Regions from separate parts of the Novosphingobium aeonii genome, predicted to be linked through region 1. Evidence: predicted binding sites of a transcription regulator. Region 1 holds the regulator's gene; each other region holds the start of a gene.
What was found. Region 1 encodes LexA, which represses DNA repair genes until DNA is damaged. Its sites were predicted from a motif close to GTTCCNCNCTTGTTCT; they were not measured.
Positions count from the first base shown of each region.

Region 2: ACLIMP_RS26125 (LexA family protein) is a predicted target of LexA. The motif match lies at 2,034-2,049, and genes of this name have one in related genera.
Region 3: ACLIMP_RS07970 (PA0069 family radical SAM protein) is a predicted target of LexA. The motif match lies at 1,705-1,720, and genes of this name have one in related genera.
Region 4: uvrA (excinuclease ABC subunit UvrA) is a predicted target of LexA. The motif match lies at 2,028-2,043, and genes of this name have one in related genera.

Region 1 covers NZ_CP176832.1:2,411,008-2,414,517, reverse strand. The annotation lists gene ACLIMP_RS11715 (ComEC/Rec2 family competence protein) at 1-846, shown strand, start outside; gene lexA (transcriptional repressor LexA) at 902-1,597, opposite strand; gene ACLIMP_RS11705 (molybdopterin molybdotransferase MoeA) at 1,695-2,906, opposite strand; gene moaC (cyclic pyranopterin monophosphate synthase MoaC) at 2,903-3,382, opposite strand; gene trpC (indole-3-glycerol phosphate synthase TrpC) at 3,445-3,510, opposite strand, start outside.
Region 2 covers NZ_CP176835.1:50,433-53,942, forward strand. The annotation lists gene ACLIMP_RS26115 (hypothetical protein) at 1-165, shown strand, start outside; gene ACLIMP_RS26120 (Y-family DNA polymerase) at 281-1,543, opposite strand; gene ACLIMP_RS26125 (LexA family protein) at 1,555-1,992, opposite strand; gene ACLIMP_RS26130 (helix-turn-helix domain-containing protein) at 2,427-3,510, shown strand, end outside.
Region 3 covers NZ_CP176832.1:1,603,308-1,606,817, forward strand. The annotation lists gene ACLIMP_RS07965 (enoyl-CoA hydratase/isomerase family protein) at 1-501, opposite strand, end outside; gene ACLIMP_RS07970 (PA0069 family radical SAM protein) at 630-1,700, opposite strand; partial or broken gene ACLIMP_RS07975 (PA0069 family radical SAM protein) at 2,118-2,366, opposite strand; gene ACLIMP_RS07980 (TetR/AcrR family transcriptional regulator) at 2,466-3,059, shown strand; gene ACLIMP_RS07985 (TauD/TfdA dioxygenase family protein) at 3,214-3,510, shown strand, end outside.
Region 4 covers NZ_CP176832.1:3,010,578-3,014,087, forward strand. The annotation lists gene uvrA (excinuclease ABC subunit UvrA) at 1-2,016, opposite strand, end outside; gene ACLIMP_RS14475 (UrcA family protein) at 2,505-2,906, shown strand; gene ACLIMP_RS14480 (hypothetical protein) at 3,108-3,503, shown strand.

The DNA of each region.
Region 1 (3,510 bases):
TATCATTTTCACCGCGCCGGACTCTATGGATCGATCGCCAATGTGGTTGCCATCCCGCTCACGACCTTTCTTGTCATGCCCCTGGTCGGCGCGGCGCTGCTTTTCGATATCGTTGGGGCCGGATCGCCGGTCTGGTGGCTTGCTGGAGTAGCCATCGATCTGCTGATCGGTCTGGCACGGTTCATCGCCTCGCGGCCCGGTGCGGTGAGCATGGCGCCGACGATGGGCGGATGGCAGTTTCTACTTTTCGTGACTGGAGGACTTTGGCTGGGGCTTTGGCACGGAAAAGCCAGGCTCTGGGGTCTGCTTCCAGTCGCCAGCGGCTTTATCGGCCTGCTCCTGCTGACCCCGCCGGACATCGTCGTTTCGGGAGATGGCCGCCAAGTTGCTTTGATTGACGGTCCGGGGAGGCGCCTTGTCATGCTGCGCGACAGCTCGAGCGATTACGTTTTGGACAATCTGATGGAAGTAGCGGGAGTTCAGTCAAAACCCGTCTTGATTGCAGACTGGCCGGGCGTGCGATGCAACCCGGATTTCTGTGCGTTGATGCTGGAACGTGGCGGGAAGGCGCGCCACATACTGATCGCCAGGGGCCGGGATATCGTGCCGGAAGACACTTTGGCTCGGGCCTGCCAGCGCGCCTATCTCGTAATTGCGGGCCGACGTCTGCCGCGAAGTTGTCAGCCAATCTGGCTGAAGGCGGATCGCAACATGCTGAGCAAGACGGGCGGCGTGGCGATCGACCTGAAGCGCCGCACGGTACATTCAGTGGCAGATGCGCAAGGTGATCATGGGTGGTGGCGTTCGCCGCCGCTTTCTTATGGCGTCATCGCCAAGGCCCGGTAATAACGCGGCGGCGAGACGGCGGAACAACCGGACATCGTCTCACGCTTGAGCCGCATCAGTGATAGCGGCGTAGCAGTCCGGCCAGTTTGCCCTGAACCTCGACTTCGTCAGGCCCATAAATCTGCGGTTCGTAAGCGGCATTGGCAGGGTCAAGGCGCACCATTCCGGCTTCGCGGCGCAGATACTTGAGCGTGGCTTCAGCCCCTCGCACGAGAGCGACGACAATTTCACCGTCGCGAGCGGTATTGGTGCGCTTCACCAAGGCGAAATCGCCGTCGAGGATGCCCGCGTCTATCATCGAATCACCCGAAACCTCGAGCGCATAGTGTTCGCCCGAACCAAGCAGCGCTGCGGGAACCGGGAGCATGGACTGTCCTTCGAAGGCCTCGATCGGCACGCCGGCGGCGATGCGGCCGTGGAGTGGGATTTCGATGACATCGTTCGCGGGGGCAGGTGCGATCTGGGGTGCGCGGACAGGCGCTGCAGTATCGTTGCTGTTCGCCGCCGGAGTCGATCTTGCAGGTTTGGACGTTGCATCCTCAGGCTGGCGCAGGACTTCGAGAGCGCGAGCGCGATTGGGGAGGCGGCGAATGAAACCCCGTTCCTCCAAGGCGGAAATCAGGCGGTGAACGCCGGACTTGGACTTGAGGTCCAGCGCTTCCTTCATTTCCTCGAAGCTGGGCGAGATGCCGCTTTCCTCAAGCCGGACCTGAATGAACCGGAGCAATTCGTGCTGCTTGCGCGTCAACATCTGCGTTGCCTCTTCGTTCTGCGGCCCATGGCCCTGTCTCGTCCGGCGATTTGCCTGCGAACAATGAGGGAACAATTATGCAACGAATCCGGTATCGTCAAGCAATACCGCCATTTTGGAGCAAGAACACTTCAACAACATCTCCTGCATTCGCGGCCGGCGCGCCAATGGGGCGATCGATCAGTACATTGCTTGCCGCGAGCGATGCCAGAGCGCCGCTGTCCTGAAGCGGGTTCGCGCAGACCGTCTCGCCGTTCCAGTAACCGCGCAAAAACTCCCGGCGGTTGCCCGCAGCGGGCAGGGGGGCCGAAAGCCGGGTTGCAACCGGCTGTGGGATTGGCCGTGAAGCCCCCAACAGGGCCCGCAGGACAGGCAGGAGAAACTGATAGGCTGTCACAAGGCTGGATACCGGATTCCCCGGTAATCCGATGATAATTTGCGGCCCGGTAGCGCGCTGGCGGGTCGCCACGAGCAGGGGCTTGCCCGGCTTGATGGCCACGCGCCAGAAGTCCAGCTGTGCGCCCCATGCTTCGAGGGCCGGGCGGACAAGATCGTGATCGCCGACCGAGGCACCCCCGCTGGTCACGATGACGTCAGAATCGCTCGCCTGTTCGAAGGCGGCGATGAGGTCATCGAGCTTGTCGGCCACGGGGCCTATCCGGTTCGCATCCACCGGAAGAGAGCGGGCCATGGCAACCAGCATGACGCCGTTGCTGGCAGGAACTTGATGGTTGGCGCAGAACTCAGGGTCGGTCGAGAGTTCGTCGCCGCTATCTATGACGGTTACCCGCGGAATCCGTCGGACGGGCAGGTGGCGATGGCCGGCGGCAATGCCGAGCGCGGCTTGCGCCGGGCCGATCAAAGTACCGGCGGCGAGAAGTTCGCGGCCTTCCACAAAGTCCATGCCGCAGCGCCGGATATGGCGGTGGCTAGGTTCGGGTGCCTCTCCCGTCAGGGTGATCTGTTGCCCCTCGCGAGCGAGGTCTTCCTGAAGGATAACGGCTTGGGCGCCCTCAGGCAGCATCGCACCGGTCGAAATCCTTACTGCTTCGCCCGCGCCGACTGACGCTTCGTAAGGATGGCCGGCCGCGCTCTCGCCAATAACGCGCCAAGGCCCCGACAGGTCGGCGGTTACGGCATATCCATCCATTGCCGAGAGATCAGCCGGAGGCTGACTGCGATGAGCGCGCAAGGGTTCCGCTAGAAAGCGTCCGAGCGCGCCGTCGATATCGACCCGCTCGATGGGGAGAGGCTCGACAAGTGCAAGAAGACGGGACTGCGCTTCCTCGAGGGAAAGGTGCGGCTTCACAGCGCTTCAGCTCGCCAGTGGCCCGATTTTCCACCTGTCTTCTCGATCAGGCGAATGTCGCCGATGATCATGCCCTTATCAAGCGCTTTCGCCATGTCGTAGATTGTTACGAGTGCGACGGAAACCGCTGTAATCGCTTCCATTTCAACGCCAGTCTTGCCGCTTAGACTTACCGTTGCCTTGGCGGATATGGCTTGTGCGTCAAACGTGAAATCGAGGTTTACGGCATCAAGCAACAGCGGGTGGCACATCGGGATAAGGTCACCGGTCTTCTTAGCGGCCATGATGCCGGCGATACGGGCAGTGCCCAGGACATCTCCCTTGGGGGCATTGCCGGCCTGGATCGCTTCGAGCGCATCCTGCGTCATCACGATGCGGCCGGAGGCCACCGCGACACGCCGTGTCTCATTCTTGGAGCCGACGTCGACCATGCGTGCGGTCCCTTCGGTATCGATGTGCGTCAGGCTCTTGCTCATCGCCTCACCTCTCCATGGATCTGCGTGCTTACGCTAATCTCGAAACGGTCTGAAGTCGCGGATCAGCCGAAAAGCAGTGCTTTGGTCGCAGCTTCCACGTCAGCTTCGCGCATCAGGCTTTCGCCGAC
Region 2 (3,510 bases), on a different replicon from region 1:
AGATTGCGGAAGTTGGCAGATACGCTGGCTGCCTTAATCCGTAATGCAAAGCGTCGGCAAAGCATCAAGCTTGATGCTGCCATCTATGATTGGGAGAGAGACCTTACCTACCTTAAGGAGGAGTTCTACGTTGGGCGCTATGATTTCTCATGGCCTACGGTCTAAATTGAAACCTGTGCAGCTGTAGAACAACGCCTCCAGAGGTTTATCGGCCTACCGCATCGCAATAGACTTACGTCCTTTTGCTCTCCCGCGCTTGTTGTCCGCAGTTAGGTTCGGACTACCGTGCGACTGGAATTTCTGAAAAATTCGTAGTCCACGATGGACTTTTCTGGCTGCGCTTCGTGTCGAAACTACGCGCACCGAAGCCTTGCGCCGCAAGCTGGATAGTCCCGCGTCCGAACCGCTGATTGAGGCGGTCCATGGCCGCAAGCAAGGAAGGCGCGCGTGGGTCGGCAGCCGTGAAAAAATCCCCCTGCCCCGTCCCTTCGGGCACCAGTTCTTCCAGAAGAACTCCGCACTTCGTGTAGACGCCTCCCGGTTGGTGCATGGCTTCCATCATTTTTCCTGCCAAAGCGGCGATGATGCGTGGATCATTGCTGGGTGGAGAAAGCCGCGTCTGACGGCTCGCGGAAGGCGGATTAGGGCGATAGCGCGATCCATGCGCGAAGGCGATCAGGCGGGTTGCCGCGAGGCCCTTGAGGCGGATTTTTTCGGCGGCGCGCACTGCGCGCCGCACCATGGCCTCGCGAAGCTCGGCTAAATCGGTCACAGGCGCGCCGAATTGGCGTGTTACCGCCGTGGCTTTGGCCGTGTCCGGCTCGGGTTTGAAATCGTCACACTCAACGCCGTTCAACTCTCGCACCAAGCGCTCGAGGACGACAGTGCCCACGTCTCGAGCGACCGCAGGCGGCAAAGCCGCCAGATCGGCAGCGGTGTGGACCCCAAGGGGATCGAGCCGGGCCGCTAGCGCGGGGCCGATACCCCATACCTCCTTGATCGGCCATTTCTCGAACATGCGTGATCGCAGCTCGACATCGTGCAGATCAACGACTCCGCCCCATACTTTTTCGGTGGCCTTGGCGAGTGCGTTGGCGACCTTCGACAAGGTGCGCGTGGGGCCAAGCCCGATCCGGGTAGGTAGTCCGGTCACCTGCAGGATCGCCTTTCGCATGACCTGCGCTGCGGTGACGTCTCCAAGTCCGCTTCCGGTCAGCGGCATCCTGAAGAAACTCTCGTCGATCGAGTAAACTTCCACGATGTCGCTATGCTCGGCAATGACCGCATTGAAGCGGCGGTTCATGTCAGCATAGAGTTCATAATTGGACGAGCGGATCTCAATGCCGTGACGTTCGATGATGTCGCGAATTTTGAAGACAGGCTCGCCCATCCGAACATGCAAGGCCTTGGCTTCCTCGCTGCGCGCGACAGCGCATCCATCGTTGTTGGATGTGACAATCACCGGGACGCGCCGCAGGCGCGGGTCGAAGACCCGCTCCGAGCTGACATAAAAGTTCACGCAGTCGACAAGGCCCCAAGTCATAGGCCCTTCCCTTATCGCTGGAAATTGCGCACGCCCGCGCGCACCACACCCCAGACTTCCGTGGTGTCGTCGGCAATCTGTTCGGGGTAGCGTTGGCGGCTGTTGCGCGCTTCAAGATACGGGACGCCTGCTCGCGCGACGAGCTGGCGGCAGACGAATCCGCCAGCAACGACGGCTATGACAATGTGCCCGTTGCGCGGCGTCACATCGCGGTCGACGACGACCACATCGCCATCGCAAATCCCAGCATCAACCATGCTGCTGCCATCAATTCGAAAAACGAAGCTTCCTGCCCGATCGAGCCGGAGCAGTTCGGATAGGTTGATGGCATCTTCTTCCCAATCCTGGGCGGGGCTTGGAAAGCCAGCGCCCGCTACACCGATCGGCTGCAACCGGAAGCCCGGTGCCAGAACGGCGAGCGGGACCGGCTGCGCTATCGGCAGTGTCATGGTGATGTTCCCTTACTCGTCTACCGGCCATAGCGCGGAATGGAACATTATGGGAACATGATTCAGGCTCAGCCCGGCAATCTTTTGCGCTGGAGGCGGATTTGCGTGCATTGGTTTGATGGTCTCAAGCCCATCACTTTCGCCACGCAGCCCTGACCGATTGGCCAGTCTATGGATCGTTTCGGGTGCCAAGGAGCGAATTTCAGAGGTGACGACTTGGGATCAGTGCTCGACCAAGTGCTTCCCATTTTCGACGGCCACCTCATCTTGATCGCCAAAAATGTCTATTTGTTTGTCATCAGGATAGCAAAAACCGGCTATTTCTCTATTTTAGAAGCGCTGAACAGGCCGAATATAGACATATCTTACCGCCTTCTATGTCTATCTTCATCGGCTAAAGTGGTCCCGTCAACGCACTGCAAGGACCCGGAAAAATGGCTTTCGATAAGGAACTTCTCGACCGCAAAATCAAGGAAGCGGGCATCACCCAGGTTGCACTTGCGAAACTGCTTAGTGTTGATGCACGTACCGTAAGCCGATGGCTGCATGGGGATAAGCCGCCAAAACGCAGTCATATCGAGGAATTGGCGAAACACCTGCGTTGTAGGCCGGAAGACTTCGATCCTCGCTATGCCGACGGTGAAAATGAAATCTATGTCGCGGGAAGGGTTTCGGCGGCGTCACACAATGCGTTCGCCACAATGAAGCTGGTTTATGGCGTCGATGAACAGACGATCATCGAGTTGGCTCCTGTGCTGTTTTCCATCGTCGCCGCGAGATCCGTGAATCTTCCAGAGCAAGATGATGCCTGGTGGGATCAAGTTGGGCGTGACGCGGAAGCACGGGGTTTTTCAGGACTGCAGCGCTTCCGGAGCCTTGAGGAACAAGAAGGCTTCGATTTGGATGAGCGGGCTGCTCAGGGCAACAAATGTTTCGGTTTCAAAGTGGCCGACGACGAGTGGATGGCCCAGCCCCGCAATCTGTTCGCTGAGGCCATACGTCGATTGATTCATGAGGCTGCTTCGAATGTGAGCATGGACCAGTTCGCATGGCCTCGCGCAGGCGAAGCACCGACCGCTCTTGGCTTCAATCCTCATGTGGCGCTGTTCGATTTCATTGCAGAGGGAGACAGTGAAATCGTGCGCAAGCTGGCCAGGGGCGAAGTGCGTCTATCCCAGAGCATGATCAAGGCCGAACTTAACGCAGATGGAAGTCTTGAGGCGCAGGCCGAGATCATCCGCAAAGATCTGGCCGAACAGGCTGCCAGCCATCGTGCGAAGCTCTTGAATCTGCGTCAACAGGGACTGGCAAAGCTGACGGCTTGGCGTGCATCCTACCAAGATCAGTATCCGGATCTGGCGAAGGAATACGACGACTTGGTGGCGGCATACTGCCATGAAGAAAATTGGTATCCAGAATACTACAGGCATGAGGACAAAGAGGCAGCCTACGCCGACCCCTTTGCCGAAATCCGCTTCGTCGACGACGTCAAGCTCCGCAGTCAGCGAGATGGATCAG
Region 3 (3,510 bases), 810 kb from region 1:
GAGCATGTATTCGGTGGCGACGGAAGCGCCCACGATACGGGGCAGGAAGTAGCTGCATCCCAGATCACAGCCGCCAAGGCCGATCTTGATGTAGGCCGCATTCATCCTGAGGTCCGGCGCGCCATATCGCACATCGCAGGCCAGCAGGAGCGAAAAACCCGCACCGCAGGCCGCGCCATGGCCGAGGCCGATGATCGGCTGCGGACAGGCGCGCATCAGTTCCAGCAGCCCTGCGAGGCTCCTTTGCAGGCGCCAGAAGTGCTGAAGTTCGCCCCTAGATGCGTCGTTTTGCCACCCGGAAAGGTCCAGTCCGGCGCAGAAGTTCCGGCCTGCGCCGCGCAGCAGCACCACCCGCACCTCGGGCCGCTCGGCCAGGCCGGCAAAATAGTCTCGCAGCGCGAAGGTCATGTTCTCGTCGAGAGCATTGAGGACGTGCGGCCGATCGAGAGTGAGGATCTCCACATCGCCGCGACTATCTACGAGAATGGTGGGTTCCTGCATGGCGTCCCCGGTTGGAATGGCACAGGAATCCTCGGGTTCTCCTGATCGGCGATCAAGGTCTGCAATGGCCGGGACAATTGCCTCTCGGGGGCATTCCAAAGGTGGCTTCAACAGGTGTTGAAACGCCTCTAGAGCAGGGAGAGCTGGCCATCGAGCGACGGACGGCGAAATTGCGAACAGTCGAGCGCGATGGACGGCTTCGCGAAGCCCATCCGCTTCATCGCAACCCTGAACCGATGCCGGAAAAGGTCGGCCCACACGCCGCTCGGCCGCATCCTGGTGAAGAACTGCGGGTCATTGTCGCGTCCGCCCCGCATCGACTGGATAGTGGCCATGACTTTCCCGGCCCGGTCGGGGAAATGAGCGTCAAGCCATTCGCGGAACAAGGGAGCGACTTCGTGAGGAAGCCGGACCATGATCCACGTTGCGGCGTGGATTCCCTGCGCGGAGGCTGCTTCCAGAATATCCTCCAGGAACTGATCGGTGATGGAGGGAATGACCGGCGCGATCGAGACATGGGCCGGCACTCCGGCTCTGGCCAGTTCGCCGAGCGCTGCGATCCGCTTGTGCGGAGTCGCGGCGCGAGGTTCGAGAAGGCGTGACAGGTGCGGGTCCGTGCTGGTCACCGAAATGGCCACTGCCACCAGCTTCAGCCGGGCCAGTTCCGCGATCAGGTCGAGATCGTGCAGGACGCGGTCCGATTTCGTGGTGATCGTCACGGGGTGGCGTGTTTCGAGGCAGAGCTCAAGAATGGCGCGGGTGATGCGGTAACGCCCCTCGATAGGCTGATAGGGGTCTGTATTGGTGCCCATCGCGATCGGTGCGGGCCTATAGCCGGACTTGGCCAGAGTTTCGCGAAGCAGACTGGCTGCCTGGGGTTTCGCGAAGAGCCTGGTTTCGAAATCGAGACCGGGCGAGAGGTCGTGATAGGCATGTGTCGGCCGTGCGAAGCAGTAGATGCAGCCGTGCTCACACCCGTTGTACGAATTGATCGAGCGATCGAACGGAATGTCCGGGGACTTGTTGAATGAGAGGATCGTTTTGGGATGGAGAATGGTGACTGTCGTCGCGCGCTTAGGGCGCGGACCATCGATCTGATCGACCTCATCAAGCCAGTCGCCGTCGGCCTCACTACTAGTGAGGTTGAAGCGAGTGCTGCTTTGATTGTTGGTCGCGCCGCGTCCCTTGATCCGTTCCATAGATCGAACATATAGGGAACAAATGGGGTGTGCGAGTCATTTTCTCTTCGGCTGCCCTAATCCTTAATCGGCGGCTGGGAGCGCAACTCCGAGATATAATGGGCTATGTCGGCAGCAGTTTTGTTCGCTCTCTGACGAGCGTTAGCTGACGCGCCCAAGCCCATGTAATTAGTTTCTACATCGATCAGGTATGCGGCTACATCTTCTGTGCTCACGCCCTTCGAGAGGCGTGCAGCTGCCTGCGTCAAGTACGCATCGTATTCGTCATCAGGTCGATCATCAAGATCGTCTATTCCAATTGGATCCCACTGAGACCAGCCAATCTCACGTAATCGTGACAAGTTGAATGTGGGCACACAATCCATTCGCAATGGGTAAATAACGAAATCTCGAAAATCCACCTCTTTCTAGGTCTACACAACTGTTAGTGGATTGGTCGCAGCCGCGATAGGCGTTGATCGAGCGATCGAACGGGATGTCCGGAGATTTGTTGAAAGACAGGATCGAGCGGGGATGCTCTTCTGTTACGGTCGTGGCCGGATGGCGGGCAGGGCCGTCGACATCGTCCCTGCTGTCGAGCCAGTCGCCATCGGCCTCCCGCTGTGGGAGGTTGAAGCGGGTGCTGGCCTGTCCGCTGACGGCGCCTCTTCCCTTGTGGACCTTCATGCCGCCTTTTTGAACAAACAGGGAACAAATGGCAAGTCCCGGCGGTCCGGTTGATCTTCCCGGCCGCAGGCCCTAGGCCAGCGCGGCAAAGGAGATCTGATGGCAGGCGCACCGCGCAGGATCGGAGCCGAGACGTCCGCGACGCGGGCACGTATCGTCGAGGCGACCGTCCAACTCATTCGGGACGAAGGCTATGCCGCTGCAAGCACGCGGCGCGTGGCGGCGCGGGCAGGGCTCAAGCCTTCGCTCGTCCATTACTATTTTCCCACGACCGACGATCTCCTGCTCGAAGTCTCGCGCCAGGGCGCTGCCGAAAGCGATCGCATGATTGAGGAGGCGCTGACTTCCGACGATCCGGTGCGGGCGCTCTGGTGTTTCTTCGTCGATACCAGCAGGACCGCGATGTCCCTCGAATTCATGGCGCTTTCCAACCATCGGCCGGCGGTTCGCCAGATGATGGCGGAGCACAGCATGGCCATGCGCAAGCGCCAGGTCGAGATTCTCGAACATATTCTGGGCGATCGCCTCAAGGTGCTTGAAGGTTTCGACGCCGCCGGCCTCACCGTGGTTCTGGCCGGGATCGGCCGGGCCATCGTGATGGAATCGGCGCTGGGCGTGACGGACGGCCATGAGGCCGCCATGGCCATCGTGGAAACCTGGCTGTCCCGGCTGGAGCCGATCGGGGCCGACTGATCGCCGCGCCGCTGCACGCCTGTTTGAACGGGCGTTCAGTACGTGATAACACAATACCGATCGCAACTATCGCCATGGGCGGATTGATGCAGGCCTCGTTCTTCGCGCATCGCAGGAACGACGTTCTCGTCAGTGAATTGGGAGAGTTCGGAAAATGTCGGTCGCAACCCAGACCAAACTCAACGCGGAAGATATCAAGCCGAAAATCGGCGGTCGTGTGCTCAACACGAAGGAAGAGCTCCTGTCCGGCGAAATCGCCAGGGAAATCCGGGAGCTGCTGGAAGCGCGCGGCGTGCTGGTGTTCCCGCAGGTCAACTTCACCGATGAAGAGCAGATCGCCTTCACGAAGACGCTGGGCACTTTTGCGCCGGAGCGGAAGGGCGGCGAGGAAGTGATCTCGAAGATCACGCTCGACGCCAAGGAAAACCCCATGGCGGCGGAGTACCTCAAG
Region 4 (3,510 bases), 600 kb from region 1:
GCTTTTGCCCGAGCCGGAAACGCCGGTGACGCAGCAGAAGGTGCCGAGCGGGAAGGCCGCCGTCACGTTCCTGAGGTTGTTGGCGCGGGCGTTCTCGACCACGATCTGCTTGCCGTTGCCCTTGCGGCGGGTGGTCGGCACCTCGATCTTGCGGGTGCCGTTGAGGTAGGCGGCGGTAAGGCTGTTCTTGGCTTTCAGCACTTGCTTGAGCGTGCCTTCGGCCACGATCTCGCCGCCATGGACACCGGCGCCGGGGCCAAGGTCAACAATATGGTCGGCGGTGCGGATCGCGTCCTCGTCATGTTCGACGACGATCACGGTGTTGCCAAGGTCGCGCAGGCGCTTGAGCGTTTCCAGCAGCATGTCGTTGTCGCGCTGGTGGAGGCCGATCGAGGGTTCGTCGAGCACGTAGAGCACGCCCGACAGGCCCGAGCCGATCTGGCTGGCAAGGCGGATGCGCTGGCTCTCGCCGCCTGACAGGGTGCCGCTGGTGCGGTCGAGGTTGAGGTAATCGAGCCCGACGTTGTTGAGGAAGCCGAGGCGCTCGTTGATTTCCTTGAGTATGGCCTTGGCGATCTGCTGCTGCTGGCTGGTCAGCTTGCCCTCAAGCTCCCCGAACCACGCGAAGCCATCCGCCACCGAAAGGCGCGCGGCATCGGCGATGTCGCTGCCGGCGATCTTCACCGAAAGCGCCTCGGGCTTCAGGCGCTTGCCATCGCAGGTCTCGCAGGGCTGCGCGGTCTGGAACTTGGACAGTTCCTCGCGCATCCAGGCAGAGTCGGTCTGGATCATGCGGCGGTTGAGGTTGCCGATCACGCCCTCGAACGGCTTGTTGACCGTGTATTCCTTCTTGCCGTCCCTGAACGTCAGCGGCACGGCCTTGCCCGCGGTGCCGTAGAGGATGACGATCTTCACCTCGGGCGAAAGCGCGTCCCACGGCGTGGTGAGGTCGAAACCGAAGTGCTCGGCCAGGCTGGAGAGCACCTGCATGTAATAGGGCGAAGGCGGGTTCGACTTGGCCCAGGGCACCACGGCGCCCTGCTTGAGGCTGAGATGCTCGTTCGGGACCACCAGTTGCGGGTCGAACAGCAGCTTCTCTCCCAACCCGTCGCAGGCCGGGCAGGCGCCTTGCGGGGCGTTGAACGAGAACAGGCGCGGCTCGATCTCCTCGATGGTGAAGCCGCTGACCGGGCAGGCGAACTTTTCCGAGAAGACGATGCGGTTCGGCGGCAGGCCGGTTCCCTTGAGGGTCTTCTTCGCACCCTTCCCCTCTTCCTCACGGCCGGGAACGACGCCGTCGGCGAGGTCGATATAGGCCAGCCCTTCGGCCAGCTTCAGCGCCTGTTCGAAGCTGTCTGCAAGGCGGGTCTGGATGCCGTCCTTCACCGCGATACGGTCCACCACGACCTCGATGTCGTGCTTGTACTTCTTGTCGAGCGCGGGGGCGTCCTCGATGGCATAGAGTTCGCCGTCGATGCGGACGCGGGTGTAGCCCGCCTTCTGCCACTCGGCCAGTTCCTTGCGGTATTCGCCCTTGCGGCCGCGGACCACCGGCGCCAGCAGATAGGCGCGGGTGCCTTCGGGCAGTTCCATCACCCGATCGACCATGTTGGACACGGTCTGCGCCTCGATCGGCAGGCCCGTGGCCGGCGAATAGGGAATGCCCACGCGCGCCCAGAGCAGGCGCATGTAGTCCCAGATCTCCGTCACCGTCGCCACCGTGGAGCGCGGGTTGCGGCTGGTGGTCTTCTGCTCGATCGAGATCGCGGGGCTGAGGCCGTCGATATGCTCGACGTCCGGCTTCTGCATCATCTCCAGGAACTGGCGCGCATAGGCCGAGAGACTCTCGACATAGCGGCGCTGCCCTTCGGCATAGATCGTGTCGAACGCGAGGCTCGATTTCCCCGAGCCCGACAGCCCGGTGATGACGATCAGCTTCTCGCGCGGAAGCTCGATGTCGAAGCCCTTGAGGTTATGCTCGCGCGCACCGCGCACCGTGATGTGGGAGAGACTCATGGAGGTGACGTGTTCCAGATTTGTTCGCAAAGCGCAAGCAGCCGCGCCGCTCTCCGATCGCCTCGCCGAAATGCCAGGCCGCGATGTGGGGACGCCCTGCGCGATTGCAACGCCGGGCGCGGCAGGCCTGTCATGTCGCCCGTCGATCCGCAAATGCCGTTCGACGACAGAGACCGCGTTATGACTTGAAAGCGACATGGTTCTGCGCAATAGCAGGATCGCCCGATAAAAGTACCGACTCACCTTTTGCGATATGGCAATTTACTCATACAAGTAAATTTACGCGCATACCTTGAACGCCGGGGTGATAATCGCGGGGCCTTTTAAAGTATAGACATATTTATACTTAGGTCGACACCCTCCCCACAGCCTGTGGCTGTTTGGGAACGACTTTCCACATCCATTGAGGTCGCCAGCAGTTCGCTGCCCCGTAGATCCGCGAAGGTCTGCGTGCGGGGGCTGCACTCTCGAGCAACAGGAGAATGCAGATGACCAGGATTCACACGAAAATCGTCACCACCGCCATGTTCGCCATGGCCTCGTTCGCGCTTGTCACCCCCGTCCTTGCGGACGTGGTGGTCAAGGAAGTCCGCAACTCGAACCTGCCAACCCGCGAGGTCCGCTACGGGGACCTCGATCTCACCACCGCCAGCGGTCAGGATTCGCTGACGCGGCGCCTCACCGTCGCGGTACGCCAGGTGTGCGGCGGCGCGGACATGCGCGACCTGCCGGCATATTCCGACATGATGCGGTGCCGCGACGATTCCTCGGAAAGGGCCTTCACACAGCGTGATGCCCTGTTCGCCGAACGGATCGCCGCGCGCGGCCAGCCCGACCGGATCGCGACCAATACCCGCGCGATTTCGATCGTTGCCGTAAGGAGCCATTGAGCCGTCCAGGGATCGGGATTCCGCCGGCCGGAGAAATCCGGCCGGCGGCTTCTTGCCCGCAAATTCGCCCACGCCGCCTAACGGCGCGGCTCACGCCTGAACCGCTCCGTCGCGCCGGGCAACGGCTCGTCGCATAGCCGTTTGCATCCGCCCCATCGCCCCGCCAGAGCGCGGGAAAGCCAGCGAGGGATGGAGATTACGATGAGGGGAGCGCGCGCTCTGATTGCGTTCGGCACACTCGTGCTGGCGGCGGGACCGGCTCTGGCCGACGACCCTCACGACCGGATGAGCGCTGAGGATATCGCCCGCGATCGCGCGATCATTCGCAAGCTCAACAATGACCAGTTGCAGTACGTCCGCAAGCGCGACGCGCAATATGCTGCCGGATGGAAGGATTACGACCGCGCCCGGGGCGGCAACGACTATGCCGACGAGGACGCGAACGGGGACGCGGAGGAAGCGCCGCGCGGCAGCAGCTATTCGCGCCAATCCCGCGAATACGACAGGGCCCGCCGCGATTACGAGGCTGACCTTGCCCGCTGGCGCCGCGATGTCGCCGCCTGCCGCGCGGGCGACTATTCCCGCTGCGAGCGCTGAGACAGAT